DNA from 4 places in the Arthrobacter sp. efr-133-TYG-120 genome. Region 1 is predicted to be linked to each of the others. Evidence: riboswitches for the same ligand, from Rfam matches in the RefSeq annotation. Region 1 holds a riboswitch; each other region holds the start of a gene.
What was found. A riboswitch is a leader RNA that binds a small molecule or an ion and turns the genes downstream of it on or off. The one in region 1 is predicted to bind S-adenosylmethionine.
Positions count from the first base shown of each region.

Region 1 (4,808 bases):
CTGAGCTCGCGAAGGCTGGGAGCCGACGGGGACTTGCGAGGCGAGGGTGGCGGTGGGGACCAGTTGGGCATCTCAGGAGCCGATCGGCGACAGTTCCCGCACCAGGCCGAAGAGGTCCTTGGGGTCATCGGGATTAGCGACGAGGTCAATCTCCTCGAAGAACTCCGAACCCTCAACGGCGTCGCGGAGATACCTCAAGGCGGAAAAGTCCTCGATCGCGAAGCCCACGGAATCGAATATCGTGATTTGGTCCTTGGAGGTCCGGCCCGGAGCGTGCCCGGCCAGGACCTGCCAGAATTCGGTGACGGGAAAATCGGCGGACATTTGCTGGATCTCGCCTTCAATCCGCGTCTGGGGATCGTATTCCACAAAGACGTCACCGAGGCCGAGGATGGCAGCGTCGAGTTCAGTCTTCCCTGGGCAGTCGCCTCCGATCGCGTTGATGTGGACTCCGGGCGAAACCTGGTCTGCTGTCAGGATCGTGGCATTGGCCTTGTCCGCCGTGCATGTGGTGACGACGTCGGCGCCCTCCACTGCATGGGCCGCCGAGTCTGCGATGGTGATGTCGAAGCCGAGGGGAGCCATGTTCCGGACGAACTTCTCCATCGCTGCCGGGTCCGTGTCCCAGATCCTCACACTGTTTATACCCAGGGCCGCCCGGAAGGCCAGCGCCTGAAACTCCGATTGGGTTCCGGTTCCGATCATCGCCATGATCCGGGCATCGGGGCGCGCGAGCTTCTTAGCGACCATGCCGGACGTGGCCGCCGTCCGCAACGCTGTCAGCACTGTCATCTCCGCAAGGAACGTCGGGTAGCCGTTGTGGACGTCGGACAGGACACCGAAAGCTGTCACGGTCTGGAAGCCGCGCGCGGGATTCGAGGGGTGTCCGTTTACATACTTGAAGCCGTAGGTTTCCTGGTCGCTGGTGGGCATCAGCTCGATGACGCCAAATGGCGTGTGGCTTGCCACTCGCGGAGTCTTGTCAAAAGATTCCCACCGCTGGAAGTCGTCTTCCAGGTACTGCATCATCTCCGAGATGACGGTCTCCGGGCCCCGTCCGGCCGTCCAACGAACCATATTGCGGACATCGACAAAGCGCGTCATGTGCGCTCCTTTCCCTCATAAGCACTGTTGCTACGAGGCTACGGAGCGGCGATATGCATCCACAATTGCCAAAGTACGTACTTTTCATTGAAAACATGCACAAAATGATGACTGCTTATGCACACAATGATCAACGGCAGGCGCCCGTCATAAAAGCGACTATCGCAGGACGGAACTGAGCAGCAGGCTCGTCTCGCTATTGACGATCCCCTCGATCCCGCGGATCCTGCCCAACACCTGGTCAAAGTCGCTGAGGCTCTCCGTGCGCAACTCGGCCACGAGATCCCAACCGCCGTTCGTGGTGTGTAGCGCCCAAATCTCGGGAAGTCCGCGGAGTTGGCGAATGACCTTGTCCGCCGACCTTCCCTCCACGGCAATGAGCGCAATGGCCCGGATCGCAAGTGGATCCACCTCGTCGCGCACCCTCGCGGTGAAGCCAACGATGGTCCCCGAGGAGACAAGACGCTCAAGCCGGCTATTCACGGTGGCCCGAGCAACGCCCAGCTTGCGCGCAAGGCTCGCCACGGAGGCCCTGCCGTCCTCCCGGAGAGCGGAGAGGAGCTGGCGGTCAAGGTCGGTGAGTGCTGCCATAAAGATAAACGTATCGCCCATTCCCCAAGCGGGCCTGAGTCCGTAGGGTATCGACATGAGCATCTACATCAGCCCCGACTCTGCTGCATGGTCCCTGACGGCCATGGCGACTGGTGCGTCAGCGGGATCAATCGATGATGCAAATGGCATGTCCAACCTGGTGAAGGAAATCTACGAGACAGAAGGTTTCGAAGCCTTGTCGGGTGTGGTTTTTGCATTGGCTCATCACAACAGCCTCTCGCTGCATGCACTCGCCACGGCCACCGGGATATCCGTCCACGAACTGCTGGAAATCCGGAAGCATCAAGGTTCCACTTTTCATCACTCCCCTACGGCAGTAGCGTCGCGGTTCGACGCCATTCCACCCCGGATCCAGGCGAGCCTGGAACCGCTGCCCAATGAAACCGAGTCCTAGGACGCTGGCACCCCAGCCCTCGCCAGCCTGGCTGCCGTCCGGTTACGGAACATGACGACGGCCGGTGATGCAGGCCGCCGTCGTGGATGTTATTTTTCTTCTTGAGTAATGAGCACCAGCGCGAAGCCCTGACTTGCTGGTCGGCAACCCTCTCTCCGGCGGGGTGCCTCAGGTGACTACTCGGCGTATCGACACTTTCGAACTGCAAGCGTGACTGAGGAGCACCAATGCCTGAACCCACCGAAGAAAAACTCTCGTACCGTCTCATCACGGGCCCTGACACCAAGGAATTCTGCGAGCGGATCTCCACCGCCCTCGCGGAGGGATACGTGTTGCACGGCAGCCCGGCCGCGACCTTCAACGGCACGGACGTAATCGTGGCACAGGCCATCGTCCTGCCCGCGGCAATCGCAAGCGCAGATGCCGCCGTTGCCAATGCGGTGGATCAGCTTGATGAAGAGTTCGACGGCGAGGGCCACGCATGAGCTACGCAGGCGACCTCAGCCCGCACGACGCCTGGGCCAAGCTTGAGCAGGGCGCCATCCTGGTGGACGTCCGCACCGAAGGCGAGTGGGCACACATCGGCATCCCGGACACCAAAGCCACCGAGAACGATCCCCTGTTCATCCAGTGGAACCTGGCCGGAGGCATCCCCAACACCCGTTTCATCGAAGAGTTGACGCAGCAGGCCCCGGAGGCGGACGGCACCGAACTGGTTTTCCTCTGCCGCTCCGGACAGCGCTCCATCGCCGCCGCGATTGCCGCCACCCAGGCCGGCTACACCTCCTACAACGTCCTCGAGGGCTTTGAGGGCGAGCCGGACCGCTACGGCGAGCGAACCGTGAACGGCTGGAAAAACCGTGGACTTCCGACGAACCTGGGGAACATCTAAGTGACTTTCAACCCTGACGCCGCCAGCTGGAGCCCTGACACCCAGGCCGTCCGCGGCGGTCTTGACCGTACCAACTTCCAGGAAACGTCCGAGGCCGTCTTCCTGAACTCCGGCTTCGTCTACGAGTCCGCCGCAGCCGCCGAGCGAGCATTTACGGGCGAGGACGAACGCTTCGTCTACTCCCGTTACGGCAACCCCTCCGTAGCTACCTTCCAGGAGCGCCTCCGCCTGCTCGAAGGCACCGAAGCGTGCTTCGCGACGGCGTCGGGCATGTCCGCTGTCTTCACCGCCCTCGGTGCGTTGCTTGCTGCCGGTGACCGCGTAGTTGCCGCCCGCTCGCTCTTCGGCTCCTGTTTCGTCATCCTCAATGAGATCCTGCCGCGCTGGGGCGTCGAGACCGTCTTCGTCGACGGGCCTGACTTGGACCAGTGGCGTGCTGCCCTGTCCGAGCCGACAACCGCAGTGTTCTTCGAGTCGCCGTCGAACCCCATGCAGGAAATCGTGGACATCGCCGCGGTGAGCGAGCTGGCCCACGCGGCCGGCGCCACGGTGGTCGTCGACAACGTCTTCGCCACTCCCCTCCTGCAGCGCTGCGGCGATCTCGGAGCAGACGTGATTGTCTACTCGGGCACCAAGCACATCGACGGCCAGGGTCGGGTCCTTGGCGGAGCGATCCTGGGCACCAAGGAGTTCATCGACGGTCCCGTCAAGCAGCTCATGCGGCACACCGGTCCGTCGCTTTCCGCGTTCAACGCCTGGGTCCTGACCAAGGGTCTGGAGACGATGGCGCTGCGTGTCAACCACTCCTCGGCGTCTGCGTTGCGGATCGCCGAGTGGCTCGAGGAACAGCCGGCCATCAGCTGGGTCAAGTACCCGCTGCTGAAGTCGCACCCGCAGTTCGAGCTCGCCGCAAAGCAAATGAAGGCCGGCGGAACTGTGCTCACCTTCGAGCTGCTCCCCTCCGCAGGGCGATCGGCGAAGGAGGCCGCTTTCGCGCTGCTGGACGGGCTCGCCGTCATCGACATCTCGAACAACCTCGGCGACTCCAAGTCCCTCATCACCCATCCCGCCACCACCACGCACCGTGCCATGGGTCCGGAAGGCCGCGCGGCAATTGGCCTGAGCGACGGCGTCGTGCGGCTTTCGGTGGGGCTGGAGGATGTGGACGATCTCATCGGGGACCTCGAGCGGGCCCTCAAGCAGGTCTAGCCGGGCGCTTCGCGCCAGTCCTGGCGCACCCAGGTGAGGACGGGTTGCGGCTTGGTGTCGCTCTCGTCCCTCTCTGAGCGCATCGTGATCTGGACGGCGTGCTCTACGACGGCGGCCAGCCCGGCGGCGTCGGGCGCGCTCCCGTTGCTCTCGCTCCAGCGCCCGGCAACACCACGCTGTTCGATAGCGCCGTTGCCACGGCTCAAGATGGCTGCCACGCCGGTTTGGACCAAGTCGAATTCACCCTGTTCGGCGAGCACGGGTTCCAAGTATTCCACCAACGACCAGACGACGTCGGCGGCGGGTTCCGGGCGAAAGGTTCCGAAGTCCAGCAGTTCGGTACGCAGTCCGAAGTTGCTTGCTTGCCAGGACGCCATCCGCAAAAGCGCAGTGGGCACGGCAGCGGGCTCTATTCCGGCATGGTATTCACGAACAGAAGTCTCAACCAGTGCCCTGACGAGCACCGCGATGAGCGCCGCATCCTCGGCCCGGAGGCAGACATCGGCCACCCGGACCTCCACCGTGGGAACGTGCCGGGACAGCCTGGCGTCGAAGTAGACCATCCCCTCGTCCAGCAGCACTCCCGTTTCGATGAGC
Region 1 covers NZ_JARVRI010000031.1:60,782-65,589, reverse strand. Annotated here, with positions in the region: gene ocd (ornithine cyclodeaminase) at 73-1,104, opposite strand; gene QRN51_RS17755 (Lrp/AsnC family transcriptional regulator) at 1,264-1,695, opposite strand; gene QRN51_RS17750 (hypothetical protein) at 1,751-2,110, shown strand; SAM riboswitch class IV at 2,215-2,327, shown strand; gene QRN51_RS17745 (DUF1737 domain-containing protein) at 2,338-2,595, shown strand; gene QRN51_RS17740 (rhodanese-like domain-containing protein) at 2,592-3,002, shown strand; gene QRN51_RS17735 (O-succinylhomoserine sulfhydrylase) at 3,003-4,211, shown strand; gene QRN51_RS17730 (glutamate--cysteine ligase 2) at 4,208-4,808, opposite strand, start outside.

Region 2 (4,808 bases), on a different contig from region 1:
GTGCCATGCCTGGGCAACGCTGACGACGTCGAATGCTGAGTCCGCGAGTCCAGTTGCCTCGGCCGTGCCCTCCAGGGCGATCACTTGTGGATACGTTTTGCGCAGTTGCGTGAGCATGTCCGTGGAGGGGTCCACTGCGGACACCGCCAGCCCGCGCTCGACGAGGAGCGCTGTGAACTTTCCGGTGCCCGCGCCGATGTCTGCCGCGTCCCGCGCGCCTTCCGGCAGCAGCCAGTCAGCTGAATCCGCGGGGTATCCGGGCCGGACACGGTCATAGTGCTCTCCGCCGTCCTGGAAACTCTGACCGAGTTCAAGGCGCCGTTCCTCATAGAGCTTGGGGCCGGCTGACGTGCCTTTGGGTCGCGGGGCCACGCGGAAACTCCTTCGTAGGACAGGAAAAAATACCCTACGAATCTACCGCAATCAGTCGGTGCTGCACGGAGCTGCGCCCGCGGTCCCGGGAGTGTTGGGAGCCCATTCCGGGTAGCTGCGGTGATCGTTCGCGGGCACCCAACGGCCGGCGTCCACCACGTAGTCCCAACCGAGGCCATTGCTCTTGAGCGCCTGGATGCCCGCGATGAGCCGAGTGGCGTCTTCCAAACGCGATCCTACGCCGAAACTGGCCCGGAGGGATCCGGAGGGAAGACCGAGGCGCTTGAGCAGCGGGTGGGCGCAAAAGCGCCCGTCGCGCAGGCCAATGCCGTGCTCGGCCGCAAGATAGGCCGCCACAAGTCCGGCGTCGTAGCCCTGGAGCGAGAAGTTCACGACGCCGATGGTGTCCTCGGGATCGGTGTCGCTGAAGATCTGGTGCACGGTCACGCCGTCGATTTCCTTGAGGCCTTCGACCAGGTGCGAGCGGATGGCGGCCTCGTGGGCGTGCCATTCGTCGTGGTCGAGGCTGGCGATGACTTGTGTGGCCCGGGCGAGGGTGGCCGCACCGAGAACGTTCGGCGAGCCGCCTTCGTGCCTGGCCGGTCCCGTGGCCCAGCTGACGGAATCGAGGCGTGCCTCCCGGACGGCGCCGCCTCCTGCCAGGTGCGGCGTGCCGGCGTCGAGCCAGTCGGGACGGCCCACCAGGACTCCCGCGCCGAACGGGGCATAAAGCTTGTGCCCCGAGAAAACCAAGTAGTCGACATCCGCGGCGGCGATGTTGATGCGGCGATGCGGGGCAAGTTGCGCCGCGTCCACCACAATCCGCGCCCCGAATTCGTGGGCCAAGGCAGCTAGTTCCTTGATGGGCAGGATTTCGCCGGTCACATTCGACGCGCCGGTGACAGCCAGGAGGCTGACGCCACCATGGGAGAGGGCTGTGCGGACATTGGCTACGGTCTCCGACAAGGTTTCCGCGGCAACAATGCTTCGGTGGGGGACGCCTTGCCACGGCAGCAGGTTTGCGTGGTGCTCGATGTCCAGGTAAAGGACTTCGTCGGTGTGCTTGCCGTCTGTGACCGGCAGGCAGCCGGCCAGGAGATTGAGGGAATCGGTGGTGTTGCGCGTGAAAATGACGGAATCGTCCGGCCGTCCGCCAACAAAGTCACGGACGATGTTGCGGGCGTTTTCGTAGACGGAGGTGCTGATTTGGGAGGCGTAGCCTGCGCCGCGGTGCACACTCGCGTAGTACGGCAGGATCTCGTTGAGGTACGCGGAAACAACCGTCAGGGCAGGTGCGGATGCGCCGTAGTCAAGGTTGGCGTAGCGGATGTGGCCGCCCTGGATCAGGGGTGCCTGCAACTCCGCGCCGGTGACCGCGGCCAGCGGGCGGGATGCCCGAGGCAGCTGCTGTGCGGTTTCGTGGTGCTGCGAAAGAGCCGTAGAAGTAATTGTGGCTGTGCTCATGGGACCTCACTCAAGAGGGACCCCTGCGTGCAGGGGGTCCGCGCTTGCCGCATCCGTTCCGGACCGGCCGGGTCGTCACCCGGGGCACCCCGCCGCGATGGAGGGTTGCCGGCCAGCAAACCGGGGTTTCGCGCTGGCACTCGTGACCTGTAAAGAGAGTAGGACACCGGCGAGGCGGGTTCCAATGTGACCGCGATTGTTAAGCGGATTGTTACACCGCCCGAAAAATGTGCCTTCAGCCGAAGAAAAAGCAGCGGACGCCCCTAAAAGGGGGCGTCCGCCGTCGTTTATTCAGTGAACAGGAGGGGCTACAGAAGGTCGTCGAGTTCGGGGTTGAGCCTCTTGAGGACCTCGGAATGGAGGATCGAGTTCGTGGCGACGGCGTTTCCGCCGAAGGGGCCGTCCGCGCCATCCAGGGATGTGAAGCGTCCGCCGGCCTCGGTGACGATCGGCACCAAGGCGGCCATGTCGTAGACCTGGAGTTCCGGTTCGGCGGCGATGTCCACGGCGCCCTCGGCAACGAGACAGTAGGACCAGAAATCGCCGTACGCACGGCTGCGCCAGACATCGTTCTCGAGGCCCAGGAAGTTGTCCAGCTTCCCGTGCTGCTTCCACTCGGAAAGCTCGGAGTAGGAAAGCGAGGCGTCTTCGAGCCGGGACACGTTGGAAACTTTCAACCGGGTGGCGGCGGCCAGCGACCGGCCCATGTAGGCGCCGGAGCCCTTGGCCGCCCACCAACGCTTGCCGAGCGCCGGAGCGCTCACGAGCCCCACTACTACTTCGCCCTCGTCCACGAGGGCGATGAGCGTAGCCCAGACGGGTACGCCGCGCACGAAGTTCTTGGTCCCATCGATGGGATCGATGATCCAACGCCTGGAGCCGTGGCCCGTGCTGCCGAATTCTTCGCCGAGGACGGCGTCGCGGGGCCGGGAGCGGGAGAGCTGCCCACGGATTGCTTCCTCGGCGGCTTTGTCGGCATCGGTGACTGGGCTCAGGTCGGGTTTGGTCTCCACCTGGAGGTCCAGCGCCTTGAACCGCTCCATTGTCAGGGAATCGACGGAATCGGCCAGCACATGGGCCAGCCGTAGGTCGTCGTTGTAGCTCGAATCGGGTTGGGTCATGGTTCCAAACTACCGTCTATTCGCCGGTGAGCCGGGGAGGTAGGACGGCATGCGCTGAGTTAGTTGACCGTACCCAGTTCCTTGGCCTCTTGGGCTTCCATGCGCGGGTCCGCACCAAGGAGCCTGCGGAGCGATGCAAGGCGGGCGGGGCCGGCCTCGCCCGCGTGGCCTTCGGCGACCCAGGAATCCAGCCCGCATCGAACGGCGGAGGCATCGTGCTTGCAACCACGCTCGCACCTTTCCGTCCCCGGCTCCAGGTCCGGGAAGGCGTGCAGGATGCGGTCCGGGTTCACGTGGGCGAGGCCGAAAGAACGGATGCCGGGCGTATCGATGATCCAGCTTCCGCCAGGGGCGTCGCTGAGCTTCAGTGCGAGGGCAGAGGACGAGGTGTGGCGTCCGCGCCCCGTCACGGCGTTGACCCCGCCTGTGGCGCGCTCGGCCCCGGTGAGGGCGTTCACCATAGTGGACTTCCCGACGCCTGAATGGCCCAGGAGGACGGTGACCTTGCCGTCGAGGTAGTCCCGCAACTGGCCGACGGCGTCACTGTCGAGGCGGGCGGACAGGCCGTCGTCGGAGCGGGCGTCGATTCCGGAGGCGCCTGCGTCGGCCGTCCGGCTGATGATGATGGGGAAACCGAGGCTCACATAGTTGGCGAGTAGTTCCGTCGGATCCTTGACATCTGCCTTGGTGACGAGCAGCAGCGGCTCGATTCCGGCGTCGTACGCTGCCACCAAGGCGCGGTCGATGAATCCGGTGCGTGGTTCCGGATTGGCTGCCGCAACCACCACCACGAGCTGGTCGGCGTTGGCGACGACGGCCCGCTCGATCGGATCCGTGTCATCGGCACTTCGCCGCAGGAGGGTCTTTCGCTCCTCGACGCGCACGAGGCGGGCGAGGGTGTCCGGTGCTCCGGACACATCGCCGACGAGCGCTACGAAGTCTCCGGGAACCACAGGGGAGCGACGGAGCTCCCGGGCGCGGGCCGCGATGACGATGCGCTCGTTGTCCGAGCTTTCGCCCACGATCGCGGTGTAGCGCCCGCGGTCGACTGTGATGATACGCCCGATCACGGCGTCGTCGTGGCTGGGGCGGTCCTTCGTACGGGGTCGTGTGCCCTTCTTGTTGGGGCGGATCCGGACATCGGACTCATCCCAGGAGCGTGCGTCGCGAGCCATCGTCAGTTGCTTGTCTCCATTGAAACGGTGTCCGCGGCAGCTGCGCCGGCAGTGAGCATCGACGCCCAGATGTGCGGGAATTCCGGCATGGTCTTTGACGTCGTTGCGATGTCTTCAACCTGGACACCCTCGACGGCGAGCCCCAGGATGGCGCCCGCAGTAGCCATGCGGTGGTCGGCGTAGCTGTGCACGACGCCGGCGTGCAGCGCTGCGGGCCGGATCACCAGGCCGTCGCTGGTTTCCTCGGCGTCGCCGCCGAGCCGGTTGATCTCGGCGACCAGCGCGGCCAGCCTGTCCGTTTCGTGTCCCCGCAAATGCGCGATGCCGGTGAGCCTGGAAGGACCGGTTGCCAGGGCGCATAATGCCGCTACGGTAGGAGCGAGTTCGCTGGTTTCGTCGAAGTCCGCTCCCAGGATTTCCGGTCCGCCGGTGACCGTCAGTGTGCCGTTGTCCAGCGTGACGGTTGCACCCATGGTGGCGAGGATGTCCCGCCAAAGGTCCCCGACTTGCGTGGTGTTGGCCGGCCAGTTGGGGATGCGGATGGTTCCCTTCGTGGCCAACGCCGCGGCGAGGAAGGGACCCGCGTTGGAAAGGTCCTGCTCGATCCTCTCGTCGAACGCCTGAATGGTGCCGGGGGCGACCCGCCAATGGTTCGGCACGGAGTCATCCACCTGCA
Region 2 covers NZ_JARVRI010000002.1:203,611-208,418, reverse strand. Annotated here, with positions in the region: gene QRN51_RS02225 (class I SAM-dependent methyltransferase) at 1-372, opposite strand, end outside; gene QRN51_RS02220 (aminotransferase class V-fold PLP-dependent enzyme) at 424-1,836, opposite strand; SAM riboswitch class IV at 1,872-1,984, opposite strand; gene hisN (histidinol-phosphatase) at 2,145-2,957, opposite strand; gene rsgA (ribosome small subunit-dependent GTPase A) at 3,017-4,132, opposite strand; gene aroA (3-phosphoshikimate 1-carboxyvinyltransferase) at 4,135-4,808, opposite strand, start outside.
Region 2: it holds a riboswitch for S-adenosylmethionine, as region 1 does, so the genes downstream of both, QRN51_RS02220 (aminotransferase class V-fold PLP-dependent enzyme) here and QRN51_RS17745 (DUF1737 domain-containing protein) in region 1, are expected to answer to the same signal.

Region 3 (4,808 bases), on a different contig from region 1:
GCGGCAATTCCATCAGCGGCCAGTTCCGAACCGGCGTTGAATCCGAACCACCCGAACCACAACAGGCCTGCCCCGAGCATCACGAAGGGGAGGTTGTGCGGCCGGATGTTGGGGTCTTTCATGAATCCGAGCCGCTTGCCGAGCACTACCGCAAGCATCAGCCCTGCCATGCCGGCGTTCATGTGGACGACGGTGCCACCGGCAAAGTCGAGGGCCGAGATCTTGCTGCCGATGATCCCTGTGGATCCGAAGAGGCCGCCGCCCCAAACCCAGTGGGCAATAGGAGCGTAGACAATGGTGACCCAGAGGCCGGCAAACAGCAGCCAGGGGCCAAACCTGACCCGTTCGGCCACCGCGCCACTGATCAGTGCCACCGTGATGATGGCGAAGGTGGCTTGGAACCCTATGAAGACCATGTCCGGCAACCCCGGGGCTTTCCCGCCGATGACGCTGGCCAGTCCGCTGAGTCCGAAGTTCGCGAAGGGATCTCCGATGAAGCCGCCCAAGGTATCCGGGCCGAACGCGAGTCCGTAGCCCCACAGGGCCCAGACCACCGCGACGACGCCAATGGCGCCAAAGCTCATCATCATGATGTTGAGGACGGACTTCATCCTGACCAGGCCGCCGTAGAAGAACGCCAAACCTGGCGTCATGAGAAGGACGAGGGCGGAAGCTGCAAGCATCCAGGCTGTTGCGCCTGGATCGAGGGTCTGGGGGTTCACATCCAGCCCTACGCTGAAGAATACTGGGTTCATTTCGGGAGCCTTCCTGCATATACGGCGCTCCATGGCGCCCGCACGGCGAGACCATTTTTAAAACGAACAGGTCCTGGTACCCCACGGGATACCGACCTTGACGAGTTGCCTTGACTCGAAGGTACAGTCGCCCTGTTTCAGCAGTCGGCACGGATCATTTCAGGCACGTAACACCGAAGGTCCCAGGGTTAAATCCCGGAGTCAGTCATGTTTCAGGCGTGTTACGCCGCGTGTCGGCCACAGCGGTCCCGTATCGCAAAGTGCCGGCGTCAGCGGCTGGCTGCCGGCACCAGGATCCAGAGCACCTCAACGGGCTCGTCGGTTGGATTGACCCAGGTGTGCGGCTCGCGGCCCGGGAAGGACAGCGTGTCCCCCTCTTCGAGTTCGTACTCCTCGTTGGTGAGGATCAATTTGATGCGGCCCTTGACCACGTGCAGGACGTCGACGTCGCAATCGACGGCGTAAAGCTCGGCTTCTCCCCGGCCGCGGGGCTCGATGGAAGCCTGTAGGATCTGCAGCCGTCGTTCCGACCGGGCGGTCAGGAGCCGCTCCACGATTCCCTGGCCGCCAAGCGAAATCCGCGGCCCATCGTCGCGCCGCGTCAGGTGCGTCTCAGGTGCGGCGAAAAGATCGCCGATGGAGACTGAAAGAACTTGGCAAAGCGTCACAAGGGAAGCGACCGACGGCGATGTCAGGTCACGTTCCACCCGGCTCAGGAACCCTTTGGTCAGGCCGGTGGCGTCGGCAACCTGCTCGATGGTGAGCCGCTGCGATTGGCGGGCGGCACGGATTCTGGAACCGATGGCAACGGGGACATTGCTCGGTTCAACGGGGAGAGCCTTCATTCACGAACCTTTCAGGCCGTTTCTGCGGCCCTGTCATTGCAGCAATAGTAGCCGGATCGCCCGCGCGGCAGGGCCTTTGGCAAGCTGGAGGAGCGCCGATGAGTCCGCTGGGCGAGACAGCACCTTGACTGTTACTCGCATCACTACGTATCCTCATAGGCAACAAGTGTTGTTTGTGAGGCATACATCACAGACTACTCTCCCCAATCACCAGCGCAGAGACCTTCCGCAACCCGCAACGAAACCCAGCGGACCGGCGTCGGAATCCCCAAGGGCTCTGCGCATCACTTTCAGGAGCCAACCGTGGACTCTTCGTTCATCAATATTGCGATCGTGGTGGTGTATTTGCTCGCCATGCTGGCCTTCGGCTGGTGGGGCAAGTCGCGCACCAAGAACAACAGCGACTTCCTCGTGGCAGGACGCCGCCTCGGTCCGATGCTCTACACCGGCACCATGGCCGCAGTCGTCCTCGGCGGCGCATCGACGGTTGGCGGCGTCGGCCTCGGCTACAAGTTCGGCGTCTCCGGCATGTGGCTGGTTGTCGCGATCGGTTCGGGCGTGCTCCTCCTGAGCCTGCTTTTCGCCGGCACCATCCAGCGGCTGAAGATCTACACGGTCTCCCAGATGCTCAGCCTGCGTTACGGACAGCGCGCCACACAGACTTCCGGCATCGTCATGCTCGCCTACACCCTGATGTTGTGCGCCACGTCCACGGGCGCCTACGCCACCATCTTCGTTGTCCTCTTCGGCTGGGAGCGCTGGCTCGCCATCGCCGTCGGCGGCGCAATCGTCCTGGTCTACTCAACGATCGGCGGCATGTGGTCCATCACCCTCGCCGACCAGGTGCAGTTCATCATCAAGACCGTGGGCATCTTCTTCCTCATGCTCCCGTTCGTCCTGAACGCCGCAGGCGGCTTCGATGGCATCCGTGCCCGCGTTGACGCCAGCTTCTTCCAGTTGGACGGCATCGGAGCACAAACCATCATCACGTACTTCGTGGTCTACACCCTGGGCCTGCTGATCGGCCAGGACATCTGGCAGCGCGTCTTCACCGCCAAGACTCCCAAGGTGGCCCGTTGGGGCGGTGCCACCGCGGGTATCTACTGCGTCCTGTACGGCGTCGCCGGCGCATTGATCGGCCTTGCCGCCCGCGTGGCACTGCCCAACATCGACGTGAAGGCCCTCGGCAAGGACGTCGTCTACGCCGAGGTTGCCACGCACATCCTGCCGATCGGCATCGGCGGCCTCGTGATGGCCGCTGCGGTCGCGGCCATGATGTCCACGGCTTCCGGAGCCCTCATCGCCGCGGCGACCGTTGCCCGCGCCGACGTGGTCCCGTTCGTGGCCAGCTGGTTCGGCAAGACCATCAACACCGACGACACCGAGAACCCCGAGCACGACGTCAAGGCCAACCGCTACTGGGTCCTCGGACTGGGCATCGTGGCCGTGTTGATATCCATGGCGGCGCAAGACGTCGTGGTCGCCCTGACCATCGCCTACGACATCCTGGTGGGCGGCCTGCTGGTTGCCATCCTGGGCGGCCTGGTCTGGAAGCGGGGCACCGGCATTGCCGCGGCCTGGTCCATGGCCGTGGGGTCCGTACTCACCCTGGCCCTGCTGATCGCCTACGCCACGGGAATCATCCCCAGCGAAGACGGCGTCTACGCCAACGATCCCATCTATTGGGGCCTCGGAGCCTCGTTGCTGGTGTACGTTGTGGTCTCGCTGCTGACGCCTCCCACGGAGCCCGAGGTCCGCGAAGCATGGGACCGTCGCGTCGCCGGAGGAGTCACCGAGGAACTCCCGCTGGAGGCCCACCCGGTGGCCAGCCACTAAGTTTCACAGAGTCAAGTACGACGGCGGCGCCGCACCTTTTTCCGGGGTGCGGCGCCGCCGTCGCATGTACAGTAGGAAGAGCTTCAAGAGATGTGGCGCCAAGCTCCGACTTGCCACACGCCAACCCCATGTTCACGGGTGGTTCGGATGAAGAAGCGGCCCGGCTCGGACCAGAGACAACCGAACGGGCAAGAGCAACTCCACAGGAGAAGGCCATGCCTTTCGAAAACGGCGCCACCGCCATAGCCGGCCGCACCACCCAGCCCAGCACCCTCTTGTCGCACCGCCCCCGCCGGGTGGACGAATTCGTCCGGGTGATTCCCGGCGTCGACCTCTCCCAAGGCTCCGTCACGTTCGTCGTGGACGGAAACCTGGAACGCTATTGGCACCATGAGCCGCGGCTCATCACCCAAGCCCTTTCAAAAGCGGTCCAGCCCGCCCGCTGGTTCCCCGCCACACGGAAACTCACCCTGACGGTGGCGGCAACCGGGCACCGGGCAGGCGTGCAGAGGCACTTCATCCTGAGCGCGTTTTAGCTCCCCGGGTTTAGCGAGCCCGGGGCTATTCGAACTCTTCGTCCTCGCGGTGTTCCTCTGCGTCGAGCGGAACCACCCGTTCGTCGTCGTCGAGGACCTCGGATTGTTCCTCCCAGTCCTCGTCCACCTCAAGGTCTTCGCTGTAGTCGTAGGCGGGATCGGCCTCGACCGTGGGACGGTCGGGGTGGCGGGCGTGGGTTTCGGTGCTGTCCATGGTGCAACCTCCGTTCGACGTGCCGCTGAGCCCATCGCACAGGCACATGAGGCAGCCGGTCACCACGCTACCCCGCCAATTCGTGGACCCTGTCCATCCATCCCAGCACTGCCCCCAACCGCGGTCAAGGGCCTCCCGGGAGCCTCCCGTTTTTGAGGCGCGCCTAAAACGTCCAGTGAGGATTGCCAGCCGAAAAACCGCGGAAATTGGCGATAGAGTGGAGCCGCAATGAGGCGATGAAGCCCGCCCCAGCAACCCAGGAGTCCCGGTGCACCCGCACGCAGATCCACAGAACCCGACAGATCCAGACAACGCGCATCCCGACAATCGCTCGGACCAAAGCAGTCCATCGCAAGATGAAGCGGCCCCCAAGACTCCCCCGTCGTCGTCGGACATCAAGCGCTGGCGTCAGTACTTGGCGGACGAGCGGGCCGAGGCCGCCGTGTACCGCCAACTGGCGCAGCGCCGCGACGGCGAGGAACGCGAAATCCTGTTGGCACTCGCAGAGGCCGAGGGCCGCCACGAGGCACACTGGCTCAAGCTCCTCGGGGAACATGCCGGCATGCCGAAGGCGGCCTCGATCCGAAGCCAAATGCTCGGCTTCCTCGCCCGGAACTTTGGA
Region 3 covers NZ_JARVRI010000014.1:358,337-363,144, reverse strand. Annotated here, with positions in the region: gene QRN51_RS09925 (ammonium transporter) at 1-755, opposite strand, end outside; gene QRN51_RS09920 (helix-turn-helix domain-containing protein) at 1,025-1,600, opposite strand; gene QRN51_RS09915 (sodium:solute symporter family protein) at 1,904-3,436, shown strand; SAM riboswitch class IV at 3,518-3,637, shown strand; gene QRN51_RS09910 (hypothetical protein) at 3,652-3,972, shown strand; gene QRN51_RS09905 (hypothetical protein) at 3,998-4,186, opposite strand; gene QRN51_RS09900 (VIT1/CCC1 transporter family protein) at 4,455-4,808, shown strand, end outside.
Region 3: it holds a riboswitch for S-adenosylmethionine, as region 1 does, so the genes downstream of both, QRN51_RS09910 (hypothetical protein) here and QRN51_RS17745 (DUF1737 domain-containing protein) in region 1, are expected to answer to the same signal.

Region 4 (4,808 bases), on a different contig from region 1:
CCCCATCTCGCGGTTAGCCCGCGATGTAGTACCCGGAAGTGTCGGCTATGAGCTGCACTGTGCCGTTGGAGTTGTTGGTGAAGGAAATCGTACCGTCCGGAGCGACGGGCGTAATGGCGAAGTTCGGGATGATCTGTCCCGTCGCGTAGTTCACGTTCGAGGTGCTCGGCTGCGGGCTTCCTCCGGCGTAGGCGGTGATGAAGCCGAACGACGTCGGATTGGCCACGGTGATGTTCATCGCGACAGCGGAAATACCGGACACTGGAATGCCACCCTGTCCCGCGACCTTGACGTTGATGGTCTGCCCGGGGGCAACAGGTCCGTTGATCCCGCCGGTGCCGTTACGGGTATCCAATTGCCGGAACGGGGCCTGCGCGGAAAACGCGCCTGCGGTTGACGGTGTGCCCGCAAGGTAATAGCCCGAGGTATCGGCGATGATCTGGACGGTTCCGCCGGAGGTGTTCGTGAATGAAATCGTCCCGTCGGGAGCGACCGGCGTAATGGCGAAATTCGGAACGATCTGTCCCGCCGCGTAATTCACGTTCGAGGCGTTCGGTCGCGGAGTCCCGCCTGCGTAAGCGGTGATGAAGCCGAACGACGAGGGATTGGCCACCGTGATGTTCATCGCGACGGCGGAAACACCGGAAGAGGGAATACCGCCGCGGCCTGTGACTTTGACGTTGATGGTCTGTCCGGGGGCAACGGGTCCGCCGACGCCGCCGGTGCCGTCACGGGTATCCAGCTGCCGGGACGGGGCCTGGGCGGAGAACGTCCCGGGAGCGGGCGACGCGCCAGGCGTGAGGGAGTAACCGGTGATGTCGGCGATGAGCTGGACCGTGCCGTTGGAGCTGTTCGTGAAGGAAATCGTGCCATCGGACCCCACCGGCGTGATCGCGAAATTCGGGACGATCTGCCCTGGGGCAAAATTCAGGTTCGAGGTCGCCGGACGATTTGTTCCGCCGGCGTACGCGGTGATGAAGCCGTTCGACGTCGGGTTGGCCACCGTGATGTTCATTGCGACAGCGGAAACTCCGGTCGCCGGGAGGCCGCCGCGTCCAGCAACCTTGACGCTGATCGTCTGTCCGGGGGCGACCGGCCCGTTGACGCCACCGGTCCCGTCCCGCGTGTCAAGCTGCCTGCAGGGGGTTGTAGCCGCAAATCCGCCCAACGGGTCTTGCGACGGCGAAAAGAGCGACGGGCTGACGTACAGCAGCCGGTTAGGCATGCAGTTTCCGGTCGACTGGACTATTCCGGCTGTTGCGCCGACGGTCAACGTTGCCGAGACCTGCGCGGGGCTCCACGAGGGATGCATGGCGAGGAGCATCGCGGCCGCTCCTGCCGCATGCGGAGAGGCCATCGAGGTTCCGTTCAGGACAGCCGTTGCGGTATTTGACGTCTGCCAATCCGAGGTGATCTGGACTCCTGGTGCGTACAGGTCGACGCAGGGACCGTAGTTGGAGAACGATGCCTGCCGGTCGAAGCTGTCGCTCGCGGCCACCGTGATCGCGGCAGCCACGCGGCTGGGGGACAGCGTGCACGCGTCCGTGCTGGAATTGCCGGCCGCCAAGGTGACGATAATGCCGCTATTGATCGCGCCCTGGACAGCGTCGTCCAGGCTCTGGTTCGCAGGTCCGGAGAGGCTGAGGTTGGCGACGGCGGGTTGGCCGGGCTGGTGCTGCTGGACCATCCAATCGAGGCCGGCTATGACGTCGGAGGAGTATCCCGTACCGTCGCAACCAAGGACCCGCACCGGCACGATGGTTGCCGACTTGGCCATGCCGTAGGTGCTGCCGGCTGTGATGCCTGCTACGTGCGTCCCGTGGCCGGCGTCGGGCATTGCCGGATCGGTGCAGGGGGCATTGGCGGGCTGCCCCGAGAAGGCACTCCACCCCGCGGTCACCCGACCGCCGAAGTCCACATGGGTGCCAAGCACCCCGTTGTCCACAATGTAGACCTGAACCCCGGCGCCGCTCGAAGGCGGGGTGTAGCTCCCGGACAAAGGGAGGGTGCGCTGATCGGTCCGGTCGAGGTTCCAGGGTGCCGGCGCTTGGGTGTCCGAAATCCGTACCGGGGTGTCCCGCTCGACCGATGCCACGTGGCTCGACTTCGCCAACGCAGCGGCCTTCGCTGGCGTCGCCGTGACGACCGCGGCCTTCACGGCATGCGTGAACGTTTTGTCCACCGAGACTCCCTGCGAGCGCAGCTCCGCGGTCTTCCCGTCAACGTCGGTGCCTTCGGCGTAGTGGACCATGTATCTGTCTTCGCCTGCTGCCGGAGTCGTGTCGGCGTGCGCCGGCAGCGGCACTCCCACGGTGAAACCTGATACCAGCAAGAACAGGGCTATTGGAACGACGCCGGATGGCTTTTTCACGAGCTTCAATCTTCCTGTGACGCACAGTGGCGGCGGAGACATCCGAAGGATGCAGACTGCTGCGCCCAATTCTATCTCCAGTCACACAGGCATCACCCGTCTCTTCAATTTCAGACATCCACAACCCCGGCTTCGTGAACAAAACGCGGCCAAGTGTCACAAAGCTGTCATAATCTTCGTCAGAAGGGGTCCGGTTTTCCTAGACTCTTCCCATAGGTCATGAGTGCCAGCGACAGCCCCGGCTTGCTGGCCGGCAACCCTCCTTTCGCGGCGGGGTGCCCCGGGTGAAGACCTGGCCCTTCGCTGTGTTGGCGGCGGGCAAGCGCGATGTGAGGTGTCGACGAATGACAATTGCTGCAACAGCCATACCCCTTTCAGGTACCCAGGACGGAACCCTCAAGTATGTTTCCGTAGGAGGGCTCGAACTGGAGGCCGGGGGTTTCCTCCCTGAGGTCGTCCTTGCGTACGAGACATGGGGCCGGCTCAACGCCGACGCTTCCAACGCCGTCCTCGTGGAGCATGCACTGACCGGCAGCACCCATGTGGCCCGTGGCGAGAGCGACGAAGAAGGCTGGTGGGAGCAACTCGTTGGTCCCGGCGCCACCATCGACACGGACCGCTACTTCGTAGTCTCCGTCAACATCGTGGGAGGCTGCTACGGCAGCACCGGGCCGTCGTCGAGCGCTCCTGACGGCAAGCCATGGGGCTCCCGCTTCCCGCTTGTGACCCTGCGGGACAGCACTGTAGCCGAAGCCCGGCTCGCCGACGCCTTGGGGATCCACAGCTGGCACACCGTGGTGGGCGGGTCCATGGGCGGTGCCCGCGCACTGGAGTGGGCCGTCAGCTATCCGGACCGCGTCAAGCGATGTGCCGTGATTTCGATCGGGGCGTACAGCACTGCCGAACAGATTGCGTTCGCGCAGGCCCAGACGCTCGCCATCCGGCAGGACGCCGACTTCAAGGGCGGCGACTACTATGGCCAGGCCGCGCCCGAGGCGGGGCTGGCCCTCGCCCGGCGGATCGCCCACATCACCTACCGTTCGGCGGATGAACTGGACTTCCGCTTCGGCAGGAACGCCCAAGGCGGCGAGGCACCCCTACAGGCTGCGGCCTTAGGGGACCGGGGCCGCTACCAGGTGGAGAGCTACCTCGACCACCAGGGACGCAAGCTGGTCCAGCGCTTCGACGCCAACAGCTACATCGCCATCACTGAGGCGCTCATGAGCCACGACATCACTCGCGGCCGGGGCTCATTGGAGGACGCGTTGTCCGTGGCCACGGCGAAGTTCTTCGTTGCCTCGGTGGACTCGGATCGGCTCTATTTCCCGGAACAATCGCACGAGCTGGCCAAGGCCTTGCCCGGAGAAGTCCCCGTTCATGTGATCGAGGCGCCCATCGGGCACGACGGTTTCCTCACCGAGATCGGCCAGCTCGGCCCCCAGCTGCGGGAGGCGTTCTTCGGCTGAATCAGCCGTTCATGATCTCCTGGCGGAGCTTCATGTAGTCCTCCATGGCAATTTTCCCGTCGCTATACTCCTGGTCGAGTTCGGCCAGTTTCCGTGCCCGGTAGCCTTGCGGCGCGCTGTCCGGCTGGGGCGCGCTGTTCGCTTGCGGAGTAGCCGACGACCGCGGAGCGGCCTGAGGTGCGGGCATTCCCACCGGGGGTTGCGGCTCAGCCGGGAAGATGACCGGGGGTTGCTCCGGGTATCCGACGGGGTAGTGCTGCGGAGGATAGGGCTGCCCGGGGTAATCCTGCGGAGGGAAGTCCCGGAGCCTGCGCTGGCGCGATCGGTTGTACATGCGGATCCCCATGGGAATCAGCCAGGAGCAGACGATGATCCAGAAGATCACATTGTTCACAGTGGAGGGCCTCCCTAGTCTTTCACCAGCTTAGCCCCGCTCCCTGTGACCCACACGGCTCCCGTTCAGCTCCGGGGCAGGATGGTGTCGGCAGGACCGAAGACGGGTCCCGGCGTCGGGCGTTTCGGCAGGATGCCGTCGCCGGAGGAGCGGTGCCGGATCCGACGGATGACCCACGGGACAAAATACTCCCGTGCCCATACGAGGTCGCCCGAGCGGGCCTCGCGCCAACTCCGCTGGGGGAGTGGCTTGGGGAACAGCGGCTCGAGGTTGTGCGGCACGTTGAGCGAATCGAGGACCATCGCCGCGACGGTGTGATGGCCGAGCGGCGAGAAGTGCAGGCGGTCTTCGTCCCACATCTGGGAGTTGGAGAGTTGCCGCAGGGACCACATATCGGCGATCACGGCATCGTGGCGGGCGGCCACCGTGCGGAGGTTTTCGTTGTAGATGGCCACTTTGCCGCGGATCCGGCCGAGGACCGATGACGCGGTGTCCGGACCGTTGAAGAGAACCACGGTGGCACCGTCGGAACTCAGGGTCTGCACTGCGGCATCGAGTTTCTCGGCCAAGGCGTCGG
Region 4 covers NZ_JARVRI010000015.1:16,424-21,231, reverse strand. Annotated here, with positions in the region: gene QRN51_RS10270 (S8 family peptidase) at 14-2,371, opposite strand; SAM riboswitch class IV at 2,587-2,702, shown strand; gene metX (homoserine O-acetyltransferase MetX) at 2,716-3,837, shown strand; gene QRN51_RS10260 (hypothetical protein) at 3,839-4,231, opposite strand; gene QRN51_RS10255 (SGNH/GDSL hydrolase family protein) at 4,297-4,808, opposite strand, start outside.
Region 4: it holds a riboswitch for S-adenosylmethionine, as region 1 does, so the genes downstream of both, metX (homoserine O-acetyltransferase MetX) here and QRN51_RS17745 (DUF1737 domain-containing protein) in region 1, are expected to answer to the same signal.